2 regions of the Geobacillus sp. BK01 genome follow, and region 2 is predicted to be linked to the other one. Evidence: predicted binding sites of a transcription regulator. Region 2 holds the regulator's gene; the other holds the start of a gene.
What was found. The regulator Rex, encoded in region 2, represses fermentation and respiration genes when NADH is low (regulators of the CRP and FNR family bind a similar motif). The targets are predictions, from matches to a motif close to TTGTGAAATATTTCACAA.
Positions count from the first base shown of each region.

Region 1 (15,177 bases), on a different contig from region 2:
TTTCGCCGCCAACGGTTGATTCCTGCATCGGGATAACGCCCATGCCGCCTCGCATAACGCGGATTTAATATGAGGATTCCCCTTTACCGTTCGTGTACTTTTGCGTTTTCCAGCGCTTTCGTGATTTCCCGGGGCCACCCCAGCCCAAGAAGCGAGGCGCTGCGGTGTCGGGAACTGTCCCATATCCACTCCGATTTCGGCGATGATGACGGCGGCGGTTTCCTTTTTCACTCCAGGAATCGTCATCAGAAGATCCACTTCCTGTTGATACGGTTGTAAGAGATGGTCGATGCGTTGGTCCATCTCCTGAATCAAGCTTTCCAAATACTCGATGTGCTTCCACGATTGGCGAATCATGAACAACTCATGTTCGGTTAATGTCCCAAAGAGCGATTCCTGAATTTGTTGCTTTTTCCCTTTCATTCTTCCGTGAAGGCAAGCGTCGATATCGGCTTCTTCGATGTACCCCTGTTCCATTAAACGGGTCAAGAGTTTTCGGCCCGATACTCCGAAGATGTCGGAAATCACCGTACCCAGCTTGATATTGGAACACTCCAATACTTTATGAATTCGGTTTTTTTCCGCAATCAATTGACCCACCCACTTTTTGCGTAAACGGGTCAAGTCCCGCAATTCTCGAATTGGCGCGGGTGGCACAAAACTCTTTTCAATCAGTCCATAACGCAATAATTTAGCGATCCATTCCGCATCGGATACATCCGTTTTTCTCCCTGGGACATTCTTGATTCGCTGAGCGTTGGCCAAGGTAATGTCAAAGTAGTCCTCTAAAATGTTAAAGACCGGTTTCCAGTAAACCCCCGTACTCTCCATCGCTAGATGAGTGATTTCTCGATCCTCGAGCCATTTCAGGAGGCGAAACAAGTCTTTGGTAAACGTCGAAAACGTTTCGATCTCCTTTTGAATGTGGTCTTCTTCTCCCCAAAGCGCACAAACGACAATCGTTTTGGCATGAACATCTAAACCTGCGCAACGATGATAAAGCACATCCATGATCCGGACTCCTTCCATTGATGAATTCGCAAACAGTGAGTCCACTTGTTCGTTAGGCATTTTTCTGTTCGTAGTCACCTTTTCCAAATGAAAAGGGCTTACAATGGGTGGAACACCAAATGGACTCAAACAGTTTTTTGTACAGGGTCGAACCACCATTAAAAAGCACGTCTTTCCAAACTGTTTGCGTTCATCCTCCATTATGGAAAGAGAGATGGATTTTCATGCCTGGGTGGGGAGTAAAATTTACTCATGGATGTTTTTAATGTAAAGTGGATTGTGTCCCCTTCATTGACGACGACGAGCGGCCCTGGCGCTTGACCGTTAAACGTCCATGCTTTATACATTTTCCCTTTGTCAATTTCAATATCAGTGATTTGCGCCGTCATTTCAACGCGGACATCATGCGGGCCGATCCGCTCCATTTTCAACGGCACCGGCGCTTGGTTGACTCCTTGATGAGCGGCTAACACGTTTTCGGCAGACTGTTGCGCAGAGGCCGCTGTTCCATTTTTATTTTCCGCCTTTGCCTCCCCTCCCCCATTGCTGCATGCGGCCAAAAGCGAAGCAGCCAACGCGACGGACAACAGCGAAGACATCTTTCGGTTCATCGTTCTTCCCCCTTAAGTGATATCGTCTACACCTTTAGGGTACGGCATCTCCACTTTTCCCCTAGTGATTTGTATCACCGGCAGGCGGTCATGTTTGAATGGTTTGTGAAATAATGAACAATACAGTTTCGCAAGGTAGCAATCGTAAGGAACGTTTTCATGTTGGCTGCCAGAAAACGGAGGCCCCCTCCCTCTTATTGACCCGCTACATCGTGTCGGATAGGCAGGCATTTTTGTATCCTGTGACAGCGCACATCAAGAGATGATAACAAAAGGCCAAAAGCATGTGCCTTTGGCCTCTTTGGTTTCCGAACTATGATATTGTCTTTACGACGCGTACCGTTTCACCGGTTCGCCCGCCTTTTTGCCAAACACGACTCGGTTGAGCAAGAAGCAGATCAAGGTAAACAAGCCAAGAAGCATGAAACCAAGCGCGTATGAGCCGGTTGCGTCTTTAATGATTCCCATTAAAATCGGCGGGAAAAAGCCGCCAAGTCCGCCCCAGGCGCCAACAAGACCGGTGACCGCACCTGTCTCAGCCGGGAACAGCTGCGGAACGAGCTTGAAAACTGCACCGTTGCCTAACCCAGACATTGCCGCGAGCAGCAGGCAAGCCACTGTCATCACCCAAATGTTTTCCATTCCAAACGCGACCGTTAAGGCGCCGAGCGTCATCCCAGCGTACACAAACGTCAATACCCGTTCAGCACCGATTTTATCACCAAGGTAGCCGCCGATCGGCCGGGCGAGCGTCGCGATAACCGTAAACCCGGCTGCGCGCATTCCGGCATCGACCGGTGTCAAACCGTACAAATCCACAAGCAACGACGGCAAGTAAATGCCAAAGGCAACGAACGCCCCAAACGTAACGAAGTAAAAGAGCGACAGCGTCCACGTATGTTTATATTTGAGCACCGACAGCGATTCGCGCATCGTTTTTTGCTGTTTTGGCTTCGGCATATCCGGTGTGAAAAACCAAACGAGAACAAGCATGATGACAACCGGGATGATCATCCCCCAAAACGCCCACGGTACACCGAACGCCGCGGCAATCGATGGAACGGAAAAGCTGGCGACCGCCGTGCCGAAGTTCCCCATCGCGTTAATCCCGAGCGCTGTCCCTTGTTTTTCCGGCGGAGTCAAGCGAGACACAAACGTCACCGAGATCGAAAACGACGTTCCGGCCATGCCGATGAAAAACGCCCAAAACATGAGCATCGCATATGAATCAGCAAACCCTGCCCCAACAAGCGGAATGATTAAAAACAACAGCAACAGCGAAAACAGCCTTCTCCCGCCGATCCGGTCCGTCCAAATGCCAAGCGGCAAACGCATGATCGAGCCGAGCAGCACCGGAATGGCGACCAAAATGCTTTTTTGTGTCGATGTCAGTCCATACATTTCTTGGAATGTACTCGCGAGCGGTGAAAAGACGGCCCATACAGCGAATGAAAATGTCATTGCCAACGTTGTGATCGGCAACAACGCCTTTTGTTTATTCATGAAAAGCCCCTCCCTAACCTTCAAAATATGTGGCTTTGTTTGTAATTCCATCATACGCAGGCACGGAAAATAGATTTGTGAGGTTTATCACATTTGCCGTTGTTGTCACCGTTTCGTCAAAGTTGCTGTCACGTTTTTGTCAAAAATGGCTTTTCATCATTATATTGTTTTCTTGCCCAAGCGGCGCATGTATGACAAAAACAGCCATAAAAAAATCCGTTCCTACCAAGGAACGGATGCAGTCGATTAGGTGAAGCACGTTTTTTGCCGCGTTCAAGGCTTTCCAAACATCCCCGCCCCGCGCAAAGTGCCGGCGCCATGCACCATCGACCACGGAAACCGGAAAAGGCCATGCCCGTTCTCACCCGTGCGCCCGGATTTCCTGCCTCACAAATAACAAATAAGCCGCCGCAAAGCAGATGAGAGTGGCCGCGATCAAGGCGGTCGCCTGCGGCCAAATGAGCAGCAAACTTTGCGAAAATGGCAAAGGACCGGCGATGGCGCCAGCGGTCTGTTCGACGGTGACGATCCCCAGCGCCCGGACGTCCGGCGACAACAGCGCGGCTGTCGACTCGTTAAAGCGAGCCTTGAACCGAAAGGGGGAAGCTTAACACCGACAGGGCCGGAAACGTTTATCGTCAACTTAGAACGCCAATGATGTTTCGCGCTAAACAGCGAAAACGGGGAAGGGCGCCTTCCCCCTTCCCCGTATGTTTCGGACACATCACCAACGTCCGCCGCGTGCACCCGGGCGCCGTCCCGCGAACGCGGCGGCGCCGCCATTTTAGAAGAACCGGCCGGTTTTCACCGCCCCTTTACAATTGACTGCGCTCTTTTGTCCGCAGCGCCTTTGGAATGTAAACACAATACGGCTCGCTTTCCAAATAGTCGCCAGTCACCGCGTACGCCCGCGAGCGCGAGCCGCCGCACACATGGCGAAACTCGCAAACGCCGCATTTCCCTTTGTATTTGTCCGGATTGCGCAAATCTTGGAAAATCGGCGAGTGTCGGTAAATGTCCGCAAGCGGCGTTTCCCGGACGTTCCCTGCCTTCACCGGCAGCAGCCCGCTCGGGTAGACGTCGCCGATATGGGAAATGAAGACGAAACCGTTGCCGTCGTTTACCCCTTTCGGCGCGCGGCCGAGCCCGTCGACCTGCCCGGTCAACCCTTGGTTCAACACGTCTTCGTAACGGATGCCGCCTTTCGCCGCTTTTCCTTCGCGCATTTTCGCCTGCAGCACGACGCGGCGGTAATGCTGGCCTGCCGTTGTTTTGATGTCAAACGGAACGCGCTTGCTCGTTTCATACAGCCAGCGGAACACCCGCTCATGCTCAACCGGAGAAATCATATCCTCCTCTTTTCCCCTGCCTGTCGGCACAAGGAAAAAGACGCTCCAAAGGACGCATTTTAACTTCTCGACGAGCGCCACCATCTCGTCAAGCACATGAACATTGTACCGCGAAATGACGGTGTTGATTTGCACGGGAATGTCAAGTTCATGCAAGTAGTGAATCGCGCGGATCGTCAAATCGAATGAGCCGCTCGTGCCGCGGAAATGGTCGTGAATCTCGGCATTCGGCCCGTCAAGACTGAACGCCCAGCGCGACAAGCCGACTTCTTTCGCCTTGCGGATCGCTTCTTTCGTCACGTTCGGCGTCGCGCTCGGCGTCATCGACACGCGCAATCCTTTGTCGATCGCATATTTCGCCAAATCGTACACATCCGGCCGCATGAGCGGATCGCCTCCCGTAAAGACGAGCATCGGCTGATCCATCTCGTAAATGTCATCGATCAGCTTTTTCCCTTCCTCAAACGTCAACTCGCGCGGATCGCGATGATATTGCGCTTCGGCGCGGCAATGAAGGCATTTTAATTGACACGCCCTCGTCAACTCCCAAATAACGATAAACGGGTTTTCATTGAAATCGCGCATCATGTCCCCTCCTCGGCCTCCATTGTACCGCAACACTTAGGCGCATTATGTGATATCCATCACATCCGCAGCGAGGCCACAACAGATGGCGATCGCACCTTGAATGAAGACGACGGCCGCGTGTACGATCGGATGTGGCGACAGATCCTCAGCTGCAACAAAAAATGATTAAAAGCAGCCCGGATACATACCTGTTGAAATCGCCATTCTATTCCAACAGTTAATGGTGTTAATCGCCATAATTAAGTCTACGTATTCCTTTTCACTAAAAAACTGGCGAACCTTTTCATACAAATGTTGGGGAACCCCATTATTTGAAATAAGCGTAACTGCTTCGGTTAATTCCAGTACCGCCTTTTCTTTCTCAGAAAAAATGTCGTAAGCTTCACGCCAAACGCTAATTAAATTAATACGTTGTGCAGTTTCTCCCATGTTTCGTAAATCCCTAGTGTGCATATCTACACAAAAGGCGCATCCGTTAATTTGTGAGGCACGAATTTTAATTAGCTCATAGAGCGTTTTGTCGAGCCCACTCTTGTTCATAAATTCCTCTAGTTTAGTTAGGGTTTCAAATGCTTCTGGGTTTTCAATACGGTAATTGAAGCGCAGGGTCATCACCGTTCTCCTCCTTTTTAGACAATTTTCTCCGCACTTACCTTGATCCCCCTCTTCAGCCCTAGTATAGAACGCACCACTTCCTTTCGATGCCAGCGAAAATTACACAGCGGTGGATCTATACGCCTTTCCTCTTCTTTCACCGTCGGCCCACGATAATGCCAACGAAGGCAAGCCGCCTATCAAAAGCAGCATCTATCTGAGCGGCTTTCGTATTGTTGTTGTGTATTCACATTGTGCCACACTTTCTCCTCGACACCGAGCTGATTCGTGTCAATATACCGGACGCGAATCCGTTCAAGGAGCGCCGTCATCCGCCGTTCACCGATATCAAGCAGCTCGGCGATCACAGGGCTGAGCCGCCGGTGGTATAAGGCGACCAATGGCTCCGGACGGCCGCCATGGAGCGGGACGATGGCATCAACCATCGGATCGATATAGGAAACAAGCCGATTCGTCACTTCCTGCCGCATGTACGGCATGTCGCACGGCAGGACGAACACCCAATCCGCCTGGCTCTGTTCCATCACGGTGTAAATGCCGGCAAGCGGCCCACAGCCGCGGCAGCGCTCCACGTCAAGCAACACCGGGATGTCCGTTTGCCGGCGGAATTCATCGACAAGCGACGGGTGGCTGACGATATACAGTTCATCGGCGACAGACCGCAATGCCGCAACAGACCAGGTGAAAAACGGCGCGCCTTCGTGCAGCGCAAACGCCTTCGGCCGCCCGAATCGGCGCGACTGGCCGCCGGCGAGCACCGCTCCGGCAATGGTTGGTTTCATCACCCTTCCCCTTTCCGGACATCGTTTGTTTTTACCGTACCATACGAACCGTCGAAAAAAAAAGATTTCCGCCTGCAGACGGAAATCCCGATGAAACGGTGCAGTTATTTCTTTCCGATCGCCACCCGCCATACGTCCGGCCCTTCCTCCAAATACTCCCACGTAAATTCGTCCGGACGCTCCATCATGAACTGGTATTGCAATGGACGCGGGTCGTGGTCGTTCACCAGTTCCATCACTTCCCCCGGCTTTAAGCTGTCAAACAGCCGGAAAATCGCCGGATGGCGATCGCGCGGCGGATAGTCCGGGGCGTGGATTTTTGCGGCAAATTGGCTCATAACGTCGGCCTCCTTTGTAGTATAATGAATTATATACTCATCATAGCCGCTTTGGCCTACGACGGTAGTGACGCGCGTCACAGCCGGACGGTGAACATTTTCAATCCCTGTGAAAGGAGAAATGGCGGTTGGAAGAGCTTGTTGGCTTTTGCGCGCAATGCGGCAAGCCGATCCATTGTCTGCATGGGTTTTTAAACGGTGTCGTCAGCCGGGAAACAGAGACGTTATACTGCTTTCCGTGCCATGACAAGCAAAAAGAGAAAGAAAACAGCGAAACGAGCGAATGCCACGGGCGATAATCTTTATTGGTGAAAACGTTTCAAAATGAAACGCACAGCGGATTCCGCTGTGCGTGTTTGTTTTTACTCTTCTTCAGCTAAGTTTACGACCGGCAGCTCTTCCCCTTCGCGATGCGTCGGTTTGCGCAAGTGGAACATCACTTTCACCGCAAAGGCAAGCAAGGCGACGACGCCGATTAAAAAGATCGTATCCGGAACGAAGCGGATGAGCAACAAGTTTTGCACGATGTCTTGCTGCAGGAAAGACGGCGAACGCGACGCCCAATAGCCGTTCACAAATGCTTCTTTGATTTGCAACACCCCGACCGGAAGAAGCGTGATGACGATCATGCCTGCAAGCCCGATATTTAACATCCAGCACGAGAATTTCAGCCATTTGTCATTCCATGCTTCCGGTTTGACGATGTTGCGCAGCGAGTAAAGAAGCACGGCAATCGCGAACATGCCATACACGCCCATCATCGCCCCGTGGCCGTGGGCCGGCGTTAAAAACTGCCCGTGTTCAAAGTAGCTGACAGCCGGCAAGTTGATGAGAAAACCGAGCACGCCGGCGCCGACTAAGTTCCAAATAGCGGTCGAAATTAAGAACCAGAACGTCGCTTTGTACGGGAAGTTGACCCCGCCGTCGCGCATCATTTTGTATTGTTCGTACGCTTCCAAAATGAGCAGTGTAAGCGGGATGACTTCAAGCGCCGAGAACACCGCCCCAAGGGCGATCCAAATTTCCGGTGAACCGTTGTAGTAATAGTGGTGTCCGATGCCGATCACACCGCTGCCCAACAAAAGAGTAAATTGGAAATAGAGCGCTCGAACGGTCGATTTTTTCGTCACAAGCCGCATTTGCACGAGCAAGAATCCGATCACAACAACGGCAAACACTTCAAAAATCCCTTCCACCCATAAGTGGATGATCCACCAACGCCAAAAGTCGGCCATCGTAAAGTTCGTATCCGGCTCCATAAAGAAGGCGAAAATGTAGAAGAACGGAACGGCGATGGCTGAGTAAAACAGCAAGTGGATGAGCCCGCCTCTGTCGCTTTCCCGCTTCAGCCCGCGTTTGACACCGCGGAAGACGATAAACAGCCAAAGCAGCATGCCCACGACTAAAATAATTTGCCAGACGCGGCCAAGTTCAAGGTATTCCCAACCTTGGTGGCCAAACAAGAACCAGCTGTTTCCTAAGTAACCGTTGACGCCGAGCCATTGGCCGATCATGCTGCCGCCGACAAGGACGACAAGCGCCCAAAACAGGAGATCGACAAGCAGCCCTTGCTTTTTCGGCTCTTGTCCGCCGACAAGCGGAGCGACGAAAATTCCCATGCCAAGCCATGCCGTTGCGATCCAGAAAATGGCCAACTGCAAATGGTAACTTTTAGCGATATTAAACGGCAGCAAGTCGTAAATCCCATCAATGCCAAAGAAACTGTCCGGCTCGGTGTAGTAGTGGGCAAGCAACGCCCCGAACATCGTTTGCACGAAGAACAGTGCCGCGACGACAACGAAATATTTGCCCGCTTTCACTTGCGAAGCGGTGAGCGGCTGCCGCCGCAAATCGATAACCGGAAACTTCCCTTCCGCATACGCCTCTTGCATCCCTAACTGATAGCGGTAAAACACGTACAAAATGATCCCGACGAACAAAATCAAAATCGTGACGCTGGCGCCGCTCCACCAGACAGCCGAGAACGACATCGTATTGCCGGCGTCTTCATAATATGGCCAGTTGTTCGTATACGTAATTTCGTCGCCAATTCTCAACGTGCTCGACAGCCAGGCGGTCCAGAAGAAAAAGTCAGCAATTTGTTGGATTTGATCGCCCTCAGCGACCCAAGCGCGATCCGTTTTTGGCATATCGGTTTCCTTAATCAATCCTTTTTTCAATCCCCAACCGTCGCCATTCGTAAACACGTCGCGGTAATAGTCGCGCACGTTTTCAAGCCCGTACACTTGGGCGTCCGTTAACACCAGCACATCGGTTACCGGATTATAGCGGTTTTTTCGCATTTCGCTGATGACTTGTTCGCGAATGACCGTTTTTTCCTCATCCGTTAACTCGGAAAACGGCTTGTTGTATTTCTCGTTTGCTTTGTAGTCTTGCATGCCTTCCGTGTAAACTTTGAGCGCTTCGGCTGTGTAGTCCGGTCCCATATACGACCCGTGGCCCAGCACGGTGCCGTAATCCATCAGCCCGTATTTTTGGAAGACAGCTTGCCCGCCGATGATCGTTTCTTTCGTCATCAGCACTTGACCGTCTTCGCTGCGCACTTCTTTTGGCCTTGGCGCCATCTCTTTAAAAATCCAATACCCGCCGACAAGCAGGACGGTAAAGCTGATTAAAATGGTGAAAATAAGAATGGATTTGAGAAAACTATTGGTCGTTTGCCGCCCCGGCCGGACATTGGGGCGAACGGATCGCTGAATCTCCATGTAGCGCAACCTCCTTCTCGTTTGTTCGTCCCCATTGTAGCGCTCTTCGCTTTGACCGATTTGTGAGCGGGGGCAAACATCCACTATGATTTATATCACAGCTTTGAAGTGTGAGAATTTATACAATGAAGGCAGAAGGCGCCAAACGGTGCGGCTTTTCAACAAAAGAAAGGCATCGATGTCCCATTGGCAATTGTCACACTTTTGTCACATTTCCAAAGGAGAGAACGCCATGGCGAACCATTGGATGAAAGACCGTCTCAAAACCGTTCCGTTGTTTCGCGAACTGTCCGATTACGAGCTCGACTCGCTTGTCGCCATCTCCCACGTGCGCGTCTACAAGCCGCGGACGTTCGTCTTTATGCAAGGCGACCCGCTCGAGCGCGTCTATTTCATTCATTCCGGCACGGTGAAAATTTATAAAACCGACTTGAGCGGAAAAGAACAAATCGTTTCGCTTTTGCAGACGGGAGAAATGTTTCCGCACGCCGGCTTTTTCTTAAAAGGCACGTATCCGGCTCACGCTGAAGTGGTCGAGGAAGCGACGTTGGTCGCCATTCCGATCCACGATTTCGAGCAAGTGCTGATGGCGAGTCCTGAGCTATGCATGAAACTGTTTCGCGTCATGGGGGAAAAAATCGTCGACTTGCAAAACCGGCTTGAGGCCCAGGTGCTCCATAATACGTACGAACAAATCGTGCTTCTATTGTTGCGGCTGACGCGCACGAACGCCGTCAAGCAAGGGAAATGGCACCGCCTCACCGCCCATGTGACAAACCGCGAACTGGCCAATATGATCGGCACGGCGCGGGAAACGGTGAGCCGGACGTTAAGCCAGCTGAAACGAAAAGGGTTGATTCATGTCGATGAACACGGCTTTTATTTGATCGATCAGGAAGGGTTGGAAAAAGAAATCTTTTTCTAACGATCTATGTGTGAGCCATATCACAACACCGGTTGTTGAAAATGATTATCATAGTAGTCAAAAAGGAGGAAATGTACATGGCTGTCACGATCGAACTCGATGTGCGCGAAGACTTGCGGCAAAAACGGGAACCGTTTGAAAAGATTATGAACGCCATTAAGCCGCTGCAGCCGGGCGATACGTTCATTTTGCATGCCCCGTTCAAGCCGCTGCCGCTGTTTCCGATTATGAAAGCGAAAGGATTTACGTACGAGGCCGAACAAATCGAGAAAAAACATTGGAAAGTGACGTTCACCAAACAGGGGGGAGACAAATGATCCTAGACAACCGCGGATTGGAGCCGCCGCAACCGATGATGCGGACGCTTGCCGCCCTCGCGAAACTCAATCAAGGTGAAACGTTGACGATCATCAACGACCGCCGCCCGATGTTTTTGTACGAACAGCTCGATGAGCTCGGCTACCGGCACGAAACGTTCGCACGCGAAGACGGCAGCTTCGAAATTCGAATTACGAAAGGATGAGCAACGTGTTTCCTACTCGCACGGGAACGGAAACAGACGTCCGTCTGCCGTTTTCGTTTATCATGTTCGCCGTGTTAGCGTTCGCCGTCTCGCAACTTATGCTGCTTTGGGCCGTTCCTGCCCTTAGCGGCGGCACGTTCCGGCTGCCGCTCGTCTGGGCGGCGGCCCACCTCGGCCTGCTCGGGTTCGCCTTAATGACGGCCATGGGGGCGATGTATCAACTCGTTCCCGTCGCCTTTTTGACGCCGATTTGGAGCGAGCGGCTCGGCTTTTGGCAATTTGCCGTGACAGCAACCGGCATTGTCGCGTTTGCCGTAAGCCTGGCGGTGGCGCCCAACCAGGCGTTTCTTCCCGGCTTGCTGCTTTTGCTTGGCATCGTTTTGTTCGTCTGGCAAATGGCGATGACGTTGAGAAAGCAAGAAACGAAAAACGTCATGACGCTCTTTGTCGCCACATCGCTGTTGTTTTTGCTGCTGACGGCAGCCGCCGGGGGGATGCTGGCGTTTCACTTTTTTGCCGCTACAGGCGCCAACAGCCACGAATCGGTGTTCGGGCTGCATGTGCTGTTTGGGCTGTGCGGTTGGTTTACGCTGCTTATCATCGGCTTTTCGTACAAAATGGCGCCGATGTTTTCGCTCGCCCACGGCTTTTCGCTGCGGCCGGCGCGCTACGTCTATGCGCTGTACACCGGCGGGATTGCGGTGGCGTTCGCCAGCCTATTCTCGCCAAACAAGGCAGGGCTTGCGGTCGGTGCCGCTTTGCTCATGGGCGGATTCGCCGTTTTCGCCTGGCATATCCGCGCCATTTTGCAAAAGCGAATGAAAAAAACGCTTGACCGTCCGTTTCAATTTTCCGTGACGGCGGTGGCCATCGGCCTTGCGCTGCACGCGGCCGCCGTCATCGCCATCATAGCCGGCAGCGGACGGTGGCTTGGCATCATCCTCTATCTTTCTACAATCGGCTGGATCGGCTTTAGCATCATCGGCTATTTGTTTAAAATCGTGCCGTTTTTATGGTGGACGCATCGTTACAGCGAAAAAGTCGGCCAACAAAACGTGCCGACGTTAAAACAAATGATGAACGAGCGGGCCATCACCATTCAATGCCGCCTATGGCTCGCCGCCTTGGCGCTGGCGGCTGTGGCGCTGGCTGTCGCCAGCGTGCCGCTGTTGGCCATCGCTCAAGTATTGTTAGCTGGATTAAGCGTTGCTTTTGCCGGAACGATTTTAGCGGTCTTTCGAAAATAAAGGAATGAGGAGGAAAACACGATGGATGTCCGCGAACTTGCCATTCAACAGCTGAAAACGGTCATAGATCCGGAGCTTGGCATTAACGTTGTCGATTTAGGATTAATTTATGACTTGCAAATTGAAAATGGCCATATCGATGTGCTCATGACGCTCACCACTCCCGGCTGCCCGCTTCACGACTCGATCGCCGGCGGCGTCAAACGGGCGCTCGAGCAAATCGACGGCGTCCGCGATGTACGCGTCCAAGTGACATGGAACCCGCCTTGGACGCCGGAACGGATGAGCGAAGAAGCGCTCCGGCAGCTTGGCTATTTTGCCTGAAAAAAGCAGCGCTTCGATTCCCCTTGGGCCGCCCTTCCATACTGACGGAGCGGCCCTTTTCGCAAACAAAGAAAGGCTCATATGAAAAAATGGCTCTTTCCTCACCTAGCGGTTCGTTCACCACACCGCACCAAAACATCCCGATGTCATTCATCCGTTGCATTCCCCTTCCTTATCGTTGCAGTGACCGACACCTTGTTCCCCTAGATGGCTATGCATAGTTTGTTTCTAGTTGGAAACAATGTTGTCTATCAGGATCAATTTCACAGTCAAGAAAGGGAATCACGATGAACGGGCAGCCGCTGAACGTTATACAACTACTAAGTGTGATTATGCTTTCCACCGGCCTGATGAATCACGTTCTTGTTATTCCCATCTTGCTTGAAGCATCGCATCGGGACGCATGGATCGCCGCTGCGGCCGATTTGCTTATTCTCCCTATCTGGCTGCTTCTTCTTTATTTTGTCATTAAACAGACCAACGGTCAGCCGCTGTTCGAGTGGCTGAGCACCCAATTCTCGCCCATCATTGCTTATGCGGTTGCTTTCATTAGCACCATCTTTTTATTGGTGCATAGTTTTGTCACTTTATTTGATACTGTCACCTTTACAACGACATCTTATTTGCCGGCGACGCCACGATGGGCGCTGATTGTTGCCATCACCGGCCTTTGTTTTTATAGCGCTTACCGCGGCATCCAATCCATTGCAAATGTTTCGCTTATCCTGTTGTCATTTGTCACCGTGTTTGGATTTTTTGTTATGTTATCCACTATGCAGCATAAAGATCATTCTTTGTTAAAACCTATGCTTGAACACGGGTGGATGCCTGTTCTGCACGGCATGGCATACGCCGGGGCCGGCTACACGGAAGTGATTATGCTTTTGTTCATCACCCACCGGCTGCCGAACACATTTTCATGGAAATCGCTTCTTATGATCGCCATCTTTACAGGCAGTTTGAGCATCGGGCCGACGATCGGCGCTATTACGGAGTTCGGCCCTGAGCAAGCTACACGCCTTCGCTATCCGGCTTTTGAACAATGGAGGTTGGTTAACTTAGGGACATACATCGAACATGTCGATTTTTTATCCGTCCATCAATGGCTGTCTGGAGCTTTCATTCGCATTTCACTATTTACAGCGCTCATTGTCGAGCTGTTTCCAATTCAACATCGAGAAACGCGCCGGTGGGTATTGATGGTCGTTTATCTCGCCATTATATCGGCAGCGCTCGTTCCGATCGGGGATGATCAATTTTTCCACTTCGTTAAGCATTGGGTTTTGCCGTCATCGCTTGTTTTCTCTCTTTCCCTTTCGGTTTTGCTCAGCCTATTAGGGGTATTTTCCCATCTCCAGCAGAAAAGGAGGTCGTCATAATGCCGACATCGATGCGAGCAGCCGGACAAAAACGGGTAACCGACGATCATACGGGGTTAGAAACTATTGTCATTTCTGAGGAAGCGTTGCGGGCGATGTATGAAAAATGCGATGATGTCATCATCACTGAGGCTGCGGTTCAGTCCACTATAACTGACGGGGATATGGGCGCTGTTCGGCTGTTCTTTCTGTATTGTGAAGAACTATGCGATACACAAATGCTGCAAAAAGCCGTTTATCCGATGCTTCGTGACATGTGCAGACGATGTTCGTGCCGCTCGACAGCCGACATTGAAACGTGTAAACCGGCAACGCTCGAATATATAGGAAAAGAAGTGCGAATCGATGATCTAAACTTCCGGCTGTTTAGCGGCGATTTGCTCATTTATTTCGAAGAGGCGGGCGCGTTATATGCCATGGCCATCGCCAGCCCGCCAAACCGTGATCCGGAAGAACCGAATACAGAAGTATCGATCCGCGGCCCGAAAGACGGGTTTATTGAAGAAATCAGCAAAAATGTCGCGTTAATTCGGAAGCGAATCCGTTCGCACCGTCTCGTTTACGAATCGTTTATTATCGGCACGCGCAGCCAGACAAAAGTAGGGCTGCTCTATATCGACGATATTGCCCATGCCGATGTGATCGGTGAAATGAGACATCGTTTAACGAATTTATATGTAGATTCCGTGACAAGCACAAACCAAATCGAGCATTGGATTTCCGATCATCGGTTTTCGATCTTCCCTTTGTTCGGATATACCGGAAGGCCGGATTTCGCTGTCACTTCGCTTCTTAACGGGCGGTTTGTGATATTGGTTGACGGATCGCCGACCGCTTTAATCGGCCCGGGCAATTTGACGTTTTTATTGAATACTTCCGAAGACAATCATACATTTTTCTTGTTTGTCGTTTTTCAACGTTTGATCCGTCTCGTCGGCACGTCAGTGTCCATTTTGCTCCCGGGTGGATGGGTGGCCTTAACGACATTCCATCAAGACCAGCTCCCGTTTACATTGTTAGCAACGCTTGTCCTTTCCCGGCAAGGGGTGCCGCTTCCTGTATCTTTGGAAATGTTTATCATGGTGATTTTATTTGAAGTGTTTAAAGAAGCGGGAATGCGCCTGCCTCTTGCAATTGGACAGACGTTGTCAGTCGTCGGCGGTCTGATTATCGGCCAGGCGGCCATTAACGCCGGGCTCACTTCGCCGGCGACGCTTGTGGTCGCCGCGATTTCCATTATTTCTTCCTTTACGCTT
Region 1 is NZ_JBQPTH010000003.1:121,972-137,148, forward strand. Features, by position in the region: gene ACTVDO_RS04760 (IS110 family transposase) at 1-1,011, opposite strand, end outside; partial or broken gene ACTVDO_RS04765 (multicopper oxidase domain-containing protein) at 1,272-1,622, opposite strand; gene ACTVDO_RS04770 (MFS transporter) at 1,950-3,125, opposite strand; partial or broken gene ACTVDO_RS04775 (ABC transporter permease) at 3,487-3,705, opposite strand; gene ACTVDO_RS04780 (TIGR04053 family radical SAM/SPASM domain-containing protein) at 3,941-5,059, opposite strand; gene ACTVDO_RS04785 (carboxymuconolactone decarboxylase family protein) at 5,228-5,674, opposite strand; gene ACTVDO_RS04790 (molybdenum cofactor guanylyltransferase) at 5,857-6,459, opposite strand; gene ACTVDO_RS04795 (DUF2249 domain-containing protein) at 6,564-6,797, opposite strand; gene ACTVDO_RS04800 (hypothetical protein) at 6,926-7,096, shown strand; gene ACTVDO_RS04805 (nitric-oxide reductase large subunit) at 7,160-9,523, opposite strand; gene ACTVDO_RS04810 (Crp/Fnr family transcriptional regulator) at 9,756-10,448, shown strand; gene ACTVDO_RS04815 (DUF2249 domain-containing protein) at 10,526-10,765, shown strand; gene ACTVDO_RS04820 (DUF2249 domain-containing protein) at 10,762-10,971, shown strand; gene ACTVDO_RS04825 (hypothetical protein) at 10,968-12,218, shown strand; gene ACTVDO_RS04830 (metal-sulfur cluster assembly factor) at 12,240-12,542, shown strand; gene ACTVDO_RS04835 (GerAB/ArcD/ProY family transporter) at 12,830-13,921, shown strand; gene ACTVDO_RS04840 (spore germination protein) at 13,921-15,177, shown strand, end outside.
Region 1: a site for Rex is predicted at 5,107-5,124, ahead of ACTVDO_RS04780 (TIGR04053 family radical SAM/SPASM domain-containing protein). Genes of this name have one in related genera too.

Region 2 (15,177 bases):
ATTCACTGCTGTCCGGCGTTTTGTCCGGGTGGGCGTTGAGGCGCGCCAGTTCGCACATTTCCGCTTTTTTGGCGATGTAGTAATCGTAGTCGCCTAAATATTCGGTGAGGCCGCCGCTTGATAGCTCGAACAGCTTCGTCGCAATTCGGTTAATGAAATAACGGTCGTGGGAGACGAACAAAATGGTACCTGGATAGTCGATGAGCGCTTGTTCGAGCACCTGTTTGCTGTCGAGATCCAAATGGTTGGTCGGCTCGTCCAAAATAAGAACGTTCGCCTTTTGCAGCATCAGTTTGGCGAGCGCCAGGCGCGCCTTTTCCCCGCCGCTTAACGCCGAGACCGGTTTTAAGACGTCATCGCCGGAAAATAAAAAGTTGCCGAGCACGGTGCGGATTTCTTTCTCGGTTTTGTCCGGGTAGGCATCCCATAGTTCATCAAGCACTCGTTTATTCGATGATAAATCGGCTTGATTTTGATCATAATAGCCGATTTGGACGTTTGAGCCGTAGCGGAGCCTTCCTGCTTGGACAGGAAGCCGACGGGCGACCGCTTTTAGCAATGTTGATTTGCCGATGCCGTTCGGTCCGACTAAGGCGATGCTTTCTCCACGCGTGATGCGAAAGCTGATTTGACGGATGACGGGTGTTCCCTCGCCGTAACCAACGGTCAGTTCTTCGGCGGTAAGCACTTCATGGCCGCTAGGCCGTTCGATCGAGAAGGAAAAGGAGGCCGATTTCTCATCTCCAGTGGGGCGTTCGAGCCGTTCCATTTTTTCTAGCTGTTTTCGTCGGCTTTGCGCTCGTTTGGTCGTCGAGGCGCGGGCGATGTTGCGCCGGATGAAGTCTTCGAGACGGGCGATTTGTTCTTGCTGTTTCTCATATCGTTTTAACTCTTGTTCATATTGCTCGGCCCGTTGTTCCAAATAGCGGCTATAGTTGCCCGTATACCGCTTAAGTGTCGCGTTGGACAGCTCGTATACCTCAGTGACGACTTTATCCAAAAAGTAGCGGTCGTGGGAAACGAGCAGGACGGCGCCAGGGTATGCCTGCAAATATTGCTCCAACCAAGAGAGTGTTTCAAGATCCAAATGGTTGGTCGGCTCGTCTAAAATCAGCAAATCCGGCTTAGATAATAGAAGTTTTCCGAGGGCGAGCCGCGTCCGCTGTCCGCCGCTTAGCGAGGAAACGGGCGTTGTTTTGTAATCGTATGACGAAAATTGCAGCCCGTGCAAAACAGAGCGGATGTCGGCTTCGTACTGGTAGCCCCCTTGTTCTTTGTACTGCTCTTGCAGTTCGTCATAGGCTTTGAGCGTTTTTTCGTAGCGAGATGGATCGGCGAGCACATCCGGGTCGCCAAGTTGGGTGCCGAACTCTGCCAACTGTGCTTCGATCGCCCGAAGCGGTGCGAACACGTCGAGCATCTCGTCCCAAATGGAACGTGACGAGTCAAGACTGCTGCTTTGCGCCAAATAGCCCATTTTGATATGGCTCGGCTTGATGATTTCGCCGCTGTCGTAAGAAAGTTCTCCGGCGATGATTTTTAACAATGTCGATTTTCCTGCGCCGTTGCGGCCGACGAGGGCAACTCGGTCGCGGGACTGTATTTCTAGTTTTATATTCGATAAAATAAGGTCAGCGCCAAAATATTTCGTGAGCTGGTGCACCTGCAAAATCATCATGTCGTTTCACCTCTCGGAATAGTTTAACGTATGTCGTCAAAACGGTCAAAGACAGATAATGAAAAATCGTGTATAGTTTATAAGTGGAGGAGATTGTCTTGTCGTCGTTTACTCATTTCAATGAACAAGGACGCGCGAAAATGGTCGATATTACCAACAAGGAAGACACGGTACGGGTGGCAGTGGCAAAAACGAGCATCACCGTCAGCGAAGAGATTTATGAAAAAATAACGAACAACGCCATCGGGAAAGGGGACGTGTTGGCCGTGGCCCAAGTGGCCGGAGTGATGGCGGCGAAAAAAACGGCCGATCTCATTCCGATGTGCCATCCGCTCATGTTAAAAGGCGTCGATATTGCCTTTGCTTGGGAAAAAGAGGCGGAAGCGTATAAACTTGTGATGACCGTGACGGTCAAGACGAAAGGGAGCACAGGGGTGGAAATGGAAGCGCTGACGGCCGCCTCGGTGTGTGCGTTAACCGTGTATGATATGTGCAAAGCGATTGATAAAGGGATGATCATCGGTCCGACGTATTTGGTCGAAAAAACGGGCGGGAAGTCCGGCCATTATCGACGGAAAACCGATTAGTTGGGGGATGAAACCATGAGCAACGAACAACCGAAAATTCCGCAGGCAACCGCGAAACGGCTGCCGCTGTATTACCGGTTTTTGAAGAACTTGCATGCGTCAGGCAAACAGCGTGTATCCTCTGCCGAGCTAAGCGAGGCGGTGAAAGTCGACCCGGCGACGATTCGCCGCGACTTTTCGTATTTTGGCGCCCTCGGCAAAAAAGGGTACGGGTATAATGTGAATTATTTGTTGTCGTTTTTCCGCCAAACGCTTGAAGAGGATGAAGTGACGGAAGTCGCCTTGTTCGGAGTCGGCAATTTAGGCACCGCCTTTTTAAACTACAACTTTTCGAAAAATAACAACACAAAAATTGTCATGGCGTTTGATGTCGATGAACGGAAAGTCGGATCGACAGTCGGCGGTGTGCCAGTCTATCATCTCAATGAGCTCGAGGAGCGGCTTGGCGGCGATATTCCGGTCGCCATTTTAACCGTGCCGGCCGCGGTGGCCCAAGCGCTTACCGACCGCCTTGTCGCCCGGGGGATTAAAGGCATTTTAAACTTCACCCCGGCGCGCTTGAATGTACCGAGGCATATCCGCGTCCACCATATCGATTTGGCCATTGAATTGCAGTCGCTCGTTTATTTTTTGAAAAATTATCCATCGCCATCATAAAGGAGAGAATAAAGCGTGAAATACATTTTGATTGTCCTTGTGATTTTGCTGCTGTTTGGCGCGAAAAAATTGCCGGAGCTCGGGCGGTCGTTCGGCCAGTCGCTGCGCGAGTTTAAAGATGCAACGAAAGGGTTGGCCGATGACGAGGAAAACAAAACCGACCGGTGACAAGGCAGGATGGGGAAACGATGAATGACAAAGAAATGTCGGTGTATGAACACCTCGGAGAGCTGCGGAAACGGCTTATCATCGTGCTTCTCTTTTTCGCCGCGGCGCTCATTGCCAGTTTCTTCTTTGTCAATGACGTTATTGTGTATTTGCAGCAGACCGCCGAGGCAAAACAACTAACGATGAACGCTTTCCGTCTCACCGATCCGATTAAAGTATATTTTCAGTTTGCCTTTGTGATCGCCGCTGTGCTGTCTGCTCCGGTGTTGCTGTACCAAATTTGGGCGTTTGTCAGCCCAGGGCTGTATGAAAAAGAGCGGCGGGTGACGCTCAGCTATATTCCGGCGTCGATCATTCTATTTTTAGCTGGGGTTAGTTTTGCGTATTTCGTCTTGTTTCCATTTGTCGTCCGGTTTATGAATCAGTTGGCGGAACGGCTCGGCATTCAACAGATGATCGGCATTAACGAATATTTCCAGTTTTTGCTCCAGCTCGTGTTGCCGTTTGGCATTGTGTTTCAGCTGCCGATTGTTGTGTTGTTTTTCACCCGTTTAGGATTGATTACGCCGCAACTTCTTGTTCACATCCGCAAGTATGCGTATTTGGCTCTGTTGATATTGGCGGCGGCCATTACACCGCCAGATGTGTTGTCGCAAGTGATCGTCATGATTCCACTGACGCTTTTGTATGAAGGAAGCATATGGATTGCAAAAATTGGCTATCGAAAGGCACAATTAGCGGCGGAGCAGGAAAGCGTTGATTCACGTTACGGACAACAGCGAGAGGACGGTTGATACGGCGCCAGGCAAAAACCCTCCCCAACGGGAGGGTTTCATCGTCTTGGTGTGAAGAACAGGCGAAGGGCAGTGCTGAAATCAAAAGCGGCCAACGCTGCCAACGCGATCGTCGTGACATTCCAAATGGTTTCATGGACGCTTTCAATCGCCAAATACGTAAACAGGAAGCCCAAGATGAAATACGGGAGCGAAAACAGCCGCGGGTGGCGCGTCATAGCCAAAACCTCCAAACAGCCAACGGCAGTTCCGCCTGACGCATCATGTTTTCCAATTCATCAGCCAACAAAATTTGAACGACAACGACAAACGTATTCATCGCTACGTGGGCGAACATTGGCACGAAAATGCGCCCGGTTTTGGCGTATAAAAAGGCGAATACCATCCCCATGGACGTGTACAAAAGCAAATGTTCCGGCTCCATGTGCACGATGGCGAACAGAAGAGAGCTGACCAGTGCCGCAAACCAAAAGTTGTACTTTTCATAAAGCGAGCCAAAAATGATTTTGCGGAAAATGAGCTCCTCTAAAATCGGGCCGACGATCGACGTGACGACGACGAGCAATGGCGTCAGGCGGATGATGTCAATGATGTGCTGTGTGTTTTCCGAGCCTGGCTCGATGCCCAATAGACGCCATTCGATATTGGCAGCAATGCTTTGCGATGCGAGCGCCAAAAAGACGCCCGAGATCGCCCACATCCATGACGAAGCAAGCGACAGACGCCGCATCGCCCGCTCATCGCGGTCGCCGCGGAGCAACCATAAAATGATGGCAAAAGCCAATAAAAAGCTGATGACCGCCCAATACCCGGAGGCGATTTTCGCTGCTTCAAGGCGTGTTTGTGCACCTTGACCAACGCCGAGGGCACGGAGGAGCGGCACGCCGACAAAGGCAGACAGCTGCATGGCGATATATGTGATAATGACATACCAGTAGTGGCGTTTCAAATCACTTTACCCCTTTATTTCAAATATATCCGTATTGTAGCACATGTTCCGCGAAATGATAAGAAAAGCGCGCCTATCAGAGGCGGATCGTGATGGCAAAAAAATGAGCAGACGCTGTTTATCGGTTTCGGAAATGTGCAATAATGAAAACGGGTTCGAGCGGACAGGCGCATGGGCTGAGGGGGCGGTTCAGCTCATTTTCTCCTTTCCTCTCGTATAAAAGAAAAACAGTTATTTTTTTGTATTTCCTACTTGCAAAACGGAGAAGAGTTCATTAATATTATAAGTGTGTTAGCACTCGATTGTGATGAGTGCTAATAAGAACGGTGAAAACTATCGTTAAGGAGGTTGTTTCCCGTGTTGAAGCCATTAGGCGATCGTATTGTCATTGAAATCGTGGAAACCGAAGAAAAAACGGCCAGCGGCATCGTGCTGCCGGATACGGCGAAAGAAAAGCCGCAAGAAGGCCGCGTCGTTGCTGTCGGCACAGGCCGCGTGCTCGATAACGGCCAACGTGTCGCGCCGGAAGTCGAAGTCGGCGACCGGATCATTTTCTCGAAATATGCCGGCACGGAAGTGAAATACGACGGCAAAGAATACTTAATTTTGCGTGAAAGCGATATTTTAGCCGTCATCGGCTAATATATGCGTTTACCACATAAACATTCTGAAAAACATACGAAATACGCAACTTTATTCATGACACGAATACTTAACTTTTTTACGGCATGCAGTGCGACTAATTCATAAGGAGGTAACGGGGTATGGCAAAAGAAATTAAGTTCAGCGAAGAAGCGCGCCGTGCGATGTTGCGCGGGGTGGACAAACTCGCAGATGCGGTGAAAGTTACGTTGGGTCCGAAAGGCCGCAACGTTGTATTGGAGAAAAAATTCGGTTCTCCGCTCATCACGAATGACGGGGTAACCATTGCAAAAGAAATCGAGCTCGAAGATCCGTTTGAAAACATGGGCGCGAAATTAGTCGCTGAAGTCGCCAGCAAAACGAACGACATCGCTGGGGACGGGACGACAACTGCTACCGTATTGGCGCAGGCCATGATTCGTGAAGGCCTGAAAAACGTAGCAGCCGGCGCGAATCCGATGGGCATCCGCCGCGGGATTGAAAAGGCGGTGGCGGTTGCTGTTGAAGAGTTAAAAGCCATCTCCAAACCGATCAAAGGGAAAGAGTCGATTGCTCAAGTTGCTGCGATCTCGGCGGCTGATGAGGAAGTCGGTCAATTGATCGCTGAAGCGATGGAACGCGTCGGCAATGACGGCGTCATCACGCTCGAAGAATCGAAAGGCTTTACGACAGAACTCGATGTTGTCGAAGGGATGCAATTCGACCGCGGCTATGTTTCGCCGTACATGATTACGGATACGGAAAAAATGGAAGCTGTTCTCGAAAATCCGTACATCTTGATTACGGACAAAAAAGTATCGAGCATCCAAGAACTGTTGCCGATTTTAGAACAAGTCGTCCAACACGGCCGTCCGCTCTTGATCATTGCCGAAGATGTCGAAGGCGAAGCATTGGCAACGCTCGTCGTCAACAAACTGCGCGGTACGTTCAACGCGGTAGCCGTTAAAGCGCCTGGCTTCGGTGACCGCCGTAAAGCGATGCTCGAAGACATTGCGATTTTAACAGGCGGTGAAGTCATCTCCGAAGAGCTCGGTCGCGAACTGAAATCGACAACGATTGCGTCGCTTGGCCGTGCGTCGAAAGTGGTCGTGACGAAAGAAACGACGACGATCGTCGAAGGCGCTGGCGATTCTGAACGCATCAAAGCGCGCGTCAACCAAATTCGTGCGCAGCTTGAAGAAACAACGTCTGAATTCGACCGCGAAAAACTGCAAGAACGCTTGGCGAAATTGGCTGGCGGCGTAGCAGTGATCAAAGTCGGCGCGGCAACGGAAACGGAATTGAAAGAACGCAAACTGCGCATCGAAGACGCGCTCAACTCGACTCGCGCTGCAGTTGAAGAAGGCATTGTTGCCGGCGGTGGCACGGCGTTGATGAACGTTTACAACAAAGTCGCGGCCATCCAAGCAGAGGGCGATGAGGCAACGGGTGTGAAAATCGTCTTGCGGGCGATCGAAGAGCCGGTTCGCCAAATCGCGCAAAACGCTGGTTTGGAAGGCTCGATCATTGTTGAGCGTCTGAAAAACGAAAAAGCAGGTGTTGGTTTCAATGCGGCAACGGGCGAGTGGGTAGACATGATCGAAGCCGGTATCGTCGACCCGACGAAAGTAACTCGTTCGGCGCTGCAAAACGCTGCATCTGTTGCCGCCATGGTGCTGACAACAGAAGCCGTTGTGGCTGACAAACCGGAGGAAAATAAAGGCGGCAACCCGAGCATGCCGGACATGGGCGGCATGATGTAATCTTACCGCAAAAAACCTTGGAACACTGGGGGTTTCCCCGGTGTTCTTTTTCTTTTGGCCGCATTTTGACCACGAAAATCATCCATGTTGGATCAAAACTCCTATTGCTTGGATGTGATTCATATTTTTCTTTCGTGAAAGAGCCATTTATCTACAGTTTGAGGGGAATATATAGGCCGTTGCTCGTCACGGATTTTAAGGGAGGAGAGGAGAAAGATGAACAACGAAAAAGAAGGCGGAGCGAACCGCCTTTTTGGCCATGTGATCGGTGAAAATCAATCGCGTTTTTTCTTGTCACTGAAGCGTTCGCCCGGGTAGGAGAGCGTTCAGTTTTTTTCTGCAACTTTTAGCTTTTCTTTCTTTTCATTTTTGGCTTTTTCGTCCCATTTGAATACTTTGTTCAGCCATTTATAAACACTTTTGCTCTCTCTTGCGAAGAGCGGTCCTAATATAGCAAGCATAAGAACGTAAAGGGCTGTAAACGGGGTTAGTATAGGGTTTAACCCTGCTGTAATCCCCAGGTTCGCCACAATAATGGAAAACTCGCCGCGCGCCGTAATCGTTAACCCGATGTTTGTGGAGGCTTTGTGGGATAAACCTGCTCTTCTCCCGGCTATCATGCCGGCCACCATATTGGCGATTAAGGTCACGACGACAGCCCCTAAGGAGAGCCAAAACGCATCAATTAAAGTGGAAGGGTCAATACTCAATCCGAAGCTAAAGAAAAAGACGGCTCCAAAAAAGTCTCGGAACGGAATCACTAAATGTTCAATGCGATCGCGATGTTCCGTTTCTGAAAAGACAAGCCCGAGCAATAAGGCGCCAATAGCCTCGGCAACGTGAATGGTTTCGGAAAAACCGGCAATAAAAAACAGAATGGCGAATATGACGATGATAAATATTTCATCGGATTTAATGTTTAGCCATTTATTGAGCAAAGGTGCTCCTTTTCGGGCGACGACAAAAAACAGCAACATGTAGCCGACGGACGTTAACACAGACAAGCTGATTCCCAAAAATGAGGTGGAACCGGAAAGCAAAAAGCCTGAGATTGTCGTTAAAAATAGTGCTAAAAAAATGTCGTCAAAAAGGATCATTCCTAAAATAAGCTCTGTTTCCGGATTGGCGGTTCGTTTTAAATCGACGAGAACTTTTGCTACAATCGCGCTCGACGATACACTAAGAAGTCCGGCAATAATAAGCGTTTCTGACCAAGGCATTCCGACGATCCGGCCGTAAAGCAGCCCTAAAACGAAGTTTAACGCGACATAAAAGCTTCCGCCGATCACAATGTTTTTTCCGGACTTAATCAACTTGCCTACAGAAAACTCGAGACCTAAATAAAAGAGTAAAAATAGCACCCCGATTCTTCCTAAAAATTGGATGATTTCATTGCTTTCGATAAAGGTTAAGTCAATGATCCCAATCGTGGGGGCATGAGGACCTACTATCATACCGATGATAATGAGAAAGGGGATAATCGAGAAATTCAACCTGTTAGCGATCATGGCTCCGATAGCAATTAAAACGAGCGCAGTTCCCACTTCCAATACTAAGTGATCCATTTATTTACATCACTCCTTATTCGACAACAATTTGCTGATAATTTCCTTAATCTGTTGCCTTTCTCCAGATATCACTAATGTATCTCCGGCTTCAATCACTGTATCTGGTCCAGGATTATGAGATTTTTGGGAGTGTTTCTTTTTAATGGCAATCACTGTAACACCAAATTGGCTTCTTATATCGAGATCACCGATTTTTTTATTGACAGCGGGGGCGTTTGGCTCCACCTGAAACCATTCGATAATTAAATCATCAAAAGCAAATTCAACGCTCTCAAGCGCCTTTGGTTTGTAGGCCATTCCCCCGAGTATGCCGGCGATTTGCCGCGCCTCTTGGTCGCTTAATGTGACACTGCTGACCACTTCATCGTAATCGTCGGAATCAAAGTGATAAATTTCCCTTCTCCCATCATCATGGATCACGATGACGAGTTTATCTTGGTTTCGAGTAATAATTTCGAATTTACAACCAATTCCCGGAAGTTCGCTTTCTCTAATATTCATGACCATGCTCCTCCTTGTGAATGTTTGTTTATTAATAAAGGTGCCGGTTTAGGTGTAGGCACCTGTATCGGACAAGTAGTTCTTGATTTGTATTGATCAGAGATGATTTACAATCATTTTTAATTTGGTTTTTAAGCGGACGTGTGCGTGGACGATGAGTTAGTTTATGTATAGTCTACCCATATTGGTGCAAGTCATCCCTTTTTGGTTCATCACCAAAAGATGTACTTGACTTTTAAAGACAAACATGATAGCAATGTTGCTCAAAGAGATGTGTGGTATAAAAAGGAAAAATGCTGTTTTGATTTTCTCTATCATGATCGTCTTTCTTTGTCAAGTACACTTTGTGGTGAAGAGCCCCCTTTTTGTAAAAATAGGGTTAAATTCCATAAAATATACTTAAAAAGAAAAACATCCAAGTAGAGGAAACTAAAATCACTATTTCCCTACTGAATTATTGGATATCGTATTTTGTTAAATATTGGTGCAAGATTTGTCTTGAAAATGCAAGTCCCCTTTTTGATGATGGGTCAAAAATTTTTTAATGGAATATTTTTTAGGTAAAAGGAATGATATTACTTTTCTGTTTTGTTGTTTTATTTATGATTTATTATAACAGTTAAAATATCTTTTTTCATCGATTTTGACTTGTTGAATGGGGCAAAACGGGAATAACAACATAATGAAGGCGTTTACTCGAAGGAGGATCATCCGATGAACGAACGAATTGAACGCGATTCGCTCGGTGAGGTGCGGGTGCCGGCCGATAAGTACTGGGGTGCGCAGACGGAGCGAAGCCGGCAAAACTTTCGCATCGGCACGGAAACAATGCCGTTGGAACTCATTTACGCCTACGCTGAGCTGAAAAAGGCGGCGGCCGTCGTCAACCATCGGGTTGGGAAATTGAGTGAAGCGAAGCAACAGGCGATTGTCGCCGCGTGCGAGGAAATTTTGGCGGGCCGATGGGATGACCATTTTCCGCTCGTCGTCTGGCAGACGGGAAGCGGGACGCAGACAAATATGAATGTCAACGAAGTGGTGGCGAGAAGAGCGAACGAGCTGCTCGCGGACGGTGAGGGGAGCATCCATCCGAACGATGATGTGAATATGTCACAAAGTTCGAACGACACGTTTCCGACAGTGATGCATATCGCGATCTACACAAAAATTCAAACGCACCTTCTGCCAGCGCTTGACGGCTTGATCGAAACGTTTGCTGAGAAAGCACGCCAATATGAGAAGACGATCAAAATCGGGCGCACCCACTTGCAAGATGCCACACCGCTCACGTTTGGGCAGGAGATTTCCGGGTGGCGGACGATGCTTGGAAAAAGCAAAGCGATGATCATGGAGGCGAGTGAGAAGCTGCTTGATTTGGCGATCGGCGGTACGGCGGTCGGCACCGGGATCAATGCGCCGCCGGGATTTGGCGAGCAGGTAGCCGAGCAGCTAAAAGCGCAAACCGGTTATCCATTCCGCTCGGCGGCGAACAAGTTCCATGCGTTAACGAGCCATGATGAGATCGTGTACGTCCACGGGGCGTTGAAGGCGCTCGCCGCCGATTTGATGAAAATCGCCAATGACATCCGCTGGCTGGCAAGCGGACCGCGCTCGGGGCTTGGCGAAATCATCATTCCGGCGAATGAACCAGGAAGCTCGATCATGCCGGGCAAAGTGAATCCGACGCAAAGCGAAGCGATGACGATGGTCGCCGTGCAGGTGTTCGGCAATGACGCCGCCATCGGTTTTGCGGCGAGCCAAGGCAACTTTCAATTGAATGTGTTTAAACCGGTCATCGCCTACAACGCCATCCAGTCGGTGCAACTGCTCGGCGATGCGATTCGTTCGTTTGATAAGCGGTGCGCCCAAGGGCTGAAAGTGAACGAAGCGAAGATGAAGGAGTATGTGGAGCGTTCGCTCATGCTCGTGACGGCGTTAAGCCCGCATATCGGCTATGACCGGGCGGCGGAAATCGCCAAACTTGCCCACCGCGAAGGGTTGACGCTCAAGGAAGCGGCATTAAAAACCGGGTATGTTACCGTTGAGCAGTACGAGCAATGGGTAAGACCAGAAAAGATGATTTAGTCCAAAAACGCCCATCCCGTGAAAAACGGGATGAGCGTTTTTTCTAGGCAAACAGGCGGATTAGTTCATTGATGGACAATACGGCAAACAGTGCCAGGCAAAGAGCGAGCAGTGCGTTCGACAGCCAATGGTTGCGTCCTTCGTTCGGAAGCGCTTTTTTCGAATTAAGCAAGTAAAGAAGTGTGACAGCCAAAAACGGCATAAACAGCGCGCCGAGCGCTCCATAGACGATAATGAGTCCGACCGGTTTGCCGATGAAATGCAAGAGCATCGGCGGGAAGGTGAGCCAAAAGACGTAGAACCGGAACGCTTTTGTCCGGTTGAGCGATTCTGCGCCCACAGGTTTCTTTCGCACATTGCGGACAAAATCGGCAAACAAATACGAAACGCCGTTCCAAACGCCGATGACCGACGTAAATGACGCCGACCAAAAGCCGAGCAAAAAGAGCCAACGGGCAGCCGGATTCAGTTCGTTGCCCATGATCGTGGCGAACGAGACAAGTCCTTGCTCGCCGCTGATCGTCGTGTCAGTGCCGTACAGCAAGGCTGCCCCAAGCACAAGCAGCGATAAAGTAAAGATGGCGGTGACGATATAGGCAATAGCGGAGTCATAGCGCATCGGCGACACATAGGAGCGGCCTTTCCATCCGTTTTCCTGCAGCCAGTAACCGTATGATGCCATCGTGATCGAACCGCCGACACCGCCGATCAGTCCGAGAGCGTATAACAGCGAGCCTTTCGGCAAGTCGGGCACTGCCGTTTTCCAAAGATCGTCCAGTTGCGGCAAGACAAGAAGAGCTGAGCCGACAACGGTAATGAACATGAGTCCGACGAGCACGTTCATAACTCGCTCAAACAATTGAAAGCGGCCGGACCAAGTAATCGCAAAGCCGGCTACTCCGTGGATGACGGCCCACGCCCAAAGCGGGATGGACGGGATCATCGCTGACATCGCCAAGGCGCATGATGACGTGCCGGCCGCCCCATAGACAAATCCCCAAATGATGGCGTACACGCCAAAATAAATCGAGGCCCATTTCCCCATCGATTGCCAGCCCTCGAAAATGGTTTTGCCGCTGAGCAAATGCCAACGGCCGACCCCTTCATTCAACACAAATTTGAACACTGCACCGACGATAATCGCCCACATAAAGACAAGGCCGTAGTTCGTTCCGGCGACAAGGGCGGCCACCAAGTCTCCAGCCCCGACCCCGGTCGCAGCGACAATCAGCCCCGGACCGATCATCGTCCATTTGGGTTTTCCCATTTTTCTCCTCCCCTTTGTTGCAAATTGATTCCAAAAGTTGCGTATATTCGATATTATATTAATAGTATAAACGATATATTGTCTACCTCTAAAAGATTCATTGATTACGATAAAAGGAGTTTGATGTCATGGCGATTAACGAACCGCTGCTTTCCTCCTTTGAAAAGGTTGTCCGCAACATTGAGCAAGTTATCGTCGGGAAACGAGAGGTCATCCTCCTCAGTTTAACAGCGTTATTGGCTAAAGGTCATGTGCTGCTTGAAGACGTTCCCGGCGTCGGCAAGACGATGTTGGTGCGTGCGTTGGCGAAATCGTTCAGCGCTGAGCTGAAGCGCATTCAATTTACGCCGGACTTGTTGCCGAGCGATGTGATCGGCGTTTCCGTTTATAATCCGAAAACGCAGCGGTTTGAGTACAAGCCCGGGCCGATCGTCGCCCATATCGTGCTTGCCGATGAGATCAACCGGACGTCGCCGAAGACGCAATCGGCGCTCCTGGAAGCGATGGAAGAAGGAAGCGTGACCGTTGACGGCGTCACCCGGGCGCTGCCGCAGCCGTTTTTAGTGATGGCGACGCAAAATCCGATTGAATATGAAGGAACGTACCCGCTCCCCGAGGCTCAGCTTGACCGGTTTTTGGTGAAGCTGCACATGGGCTATCCGTCTCCCGACGAGGAAATCGAAATGTTAAACCGGTTGGAAAAAGCGGCGCCGCTTTCGGAGATCGGGCCGGTGATGTCGCTTGACGAACTGCTGGCCCTGCAACAAAAGGTTTCGGATGTGCATGTGAGCGACACGGTGAAGCGGTATATCGTCGATCTTATTCAGCAAAGCCGAACACATGAAGCGGTCTATTTAGGCGTCAGCCCGCGCGGGTCAGTCGCCTTGATGAAGGCGGCGCAAGCGTACGCATGCATTCATGGCCGCGATTTTGTCATCCCGGATGATGTGCAGCACCTCGCTCCCTACGTGTTGGCTCATCGCCTGCTTATTCGCCCGGAAGCGAAATGGGACAAGCTTGATGCTGAAATGGTCGTCAGTCAGCTTGTTGCCCGCACGCCAGTGCCGGTGCAAGGGCGGAGGTAACGATGAAGAGAACATGGAACAGGCGTTGTTGGCCTGCTCTCGCCCGGCTGTTGCTCTTGACGGCGGTTTTGTTTTCGTACGCTATGTTCCAAGGTGGGTTTGTCAGCTGGTTTTTGTTTTATAGTTTTTTGCCGTTTGGGTTGTATGCGCTCTTGATCGCGATATATCCGCTTAAGCGCACCGCGGTCCGGCGGACGGTGCCGGCCGGGCGCCGCTACTGGGCCGGGGATCGCATTCCTGTCACCGCCCACATCGATTTGCCATGGCTGATTCCGATGGCGGCCGTGGTGGTGGCTGAAGGGGAGCAGAACGGAGGGGCAATGATCGCCTGGCCGTTGCGCCGCCGCCTCGTTTGTACGTGGTCGCTTTCTTTGCCGCGCGGTCGTCATTCGTTGGATACGATTCGCCTCGAGGTGCACGATGCGTTTGGTTGGGTCCGCAAAACGGCTTCATTTCATGCCCCGTGCACCGTCATCGTTTACCCACGCTATATCGAATGGCCGGCTGAGGCGGTGCGCGAATGGTTTGCGCACGGAAAAGCGGCGCGGCCCATTCCGCTTCACCGCGATATGGTGGTCGCAGCCGGCGCCCGTGAGTACGTGCCTGGGGATAAAATGTCGTGGGTGCATTGGAAGGCGTCGGCGCGCAGGCAGGAGCTGATGACAAAAGAATTCGATGAGCAGCGCAACGACGATTGGATCGTAGTGCTCGACGGCGCGCCGTCCCGATCGTTTGAGGAGCTCGTGACGCTCGCCGCTTCTGTGGCAAAGGCGTTGATCGATGACGGAGTGCCGGTCGGGTTGCTTGTGGCTGGAAAAGAGCGTTCTTTTGTAAAGCCGCGCCGCCATAATGACCAGTGGCAGTCGCTCCTTCTCAAGTTGGCGGAAGCGCACGATGACCGGAACGAGCCTCTCGCCCGCATCTTGATGGAGGAAATCAACGACCGGACAGCGGCTGGATACATCATGGTCACGTCCTCGTTATCCGCCGAATGGGTCGGGCAGCTGCGCGAAATGGCATCAAAGCGCCGTGTCGTGCTGTACGTTGTCAGTGACAGGTGGGGGGAGGAAGAGCGAAATGAGGCGGATCGGCTGCGCCATAGCGGAGTGTATGTGTCGCACATCGCCCCGCCCACCTTGCAAACCGTCTGGCAAGGAGGGAAGGAGAAATGAAACAGTTGGCGTCTACGGTCATATCCGTCGCGCTGCCCAACATGGTTGCCGCCTGGCTGCTTATGGAATGGCTTTGGCCGCTTGGCACGTTGACAGACACAGAACATATCGAAACGTTCGCTTTGTTTGTCGCCGTTTGTTTCCTGTTTTACGCCCTTCGCCTTCCTGTCTGGCTGTCGGCTTTCGGAAAAACCGCCTTTATATGGTGGGCGCTTGACGGTTGGTTTGATGGACGGTCAATCTGGGGGATCCCGCATCGCCTTTGGCGGGATAGTCTTGTTT
Region 2 is NZ_JBQPTH010000029.1:7,362-22,538, reverse strand. Features, by position in the region: gene ACTVDO_RS16320 (ABC-F family ATP-binding cassette domain-containing protein) at 1-1,678, opposite strand, end outside; gene moaC (cyclic pyranopterin monophosphate synthase MoaC) at 1,777-2,265, shown strand; gene ACTVDO_RS16310 (redox-sensing transcriptional repressor Rex) at 2,281-2,922, shown strand; gene tatA (twin-arginine translocase TatA/TatE family subunit) at 2,938-3,090, shown strand; gene tatC (twin-arginine translocase subunit TatC) at 3,111-3,884, shown strand; gene ACTVDO_RS16295 (YdiK family protein) at 3,923-4,102, opposite strand; gene ACTVDO_RS16290 (CPBP family intramembrane glutamic endopeptidase) at 4,099-4,833, opposite strand; gene groES (co-chaperone GroES) at 5,191-5,475, shown strand; gene groL (chaperonin GroEL) at 5,598-7,217, shown strand; gene ACTVDO_RS16275 (cation:proton antiporter) at 7,544-8,782, opposite strand; gene ACTVDO_RS16270 (cation:proton antiporter regulatory subunit) at 8,792-9,286, opposite strand; gene fumC (class II fumarate hydratase) at 10,001-11,371, shown strand; gene ACTVDO_RS16260 (Nramp family divalent metal transporter) at 11,415-12,638, opposite strand; gene ACTVDO_RS16255 (AAA family ATPase) at 12,767-13,723, shown strand; gene ACTVDO_RS16250 (DUF58 domain-containing protein) at 13,726-14,895, shown strand; gene ACTVDO_RS16245 (transglutaminase TgpA family protein) at 14,892-15,177, shown strand, end outside.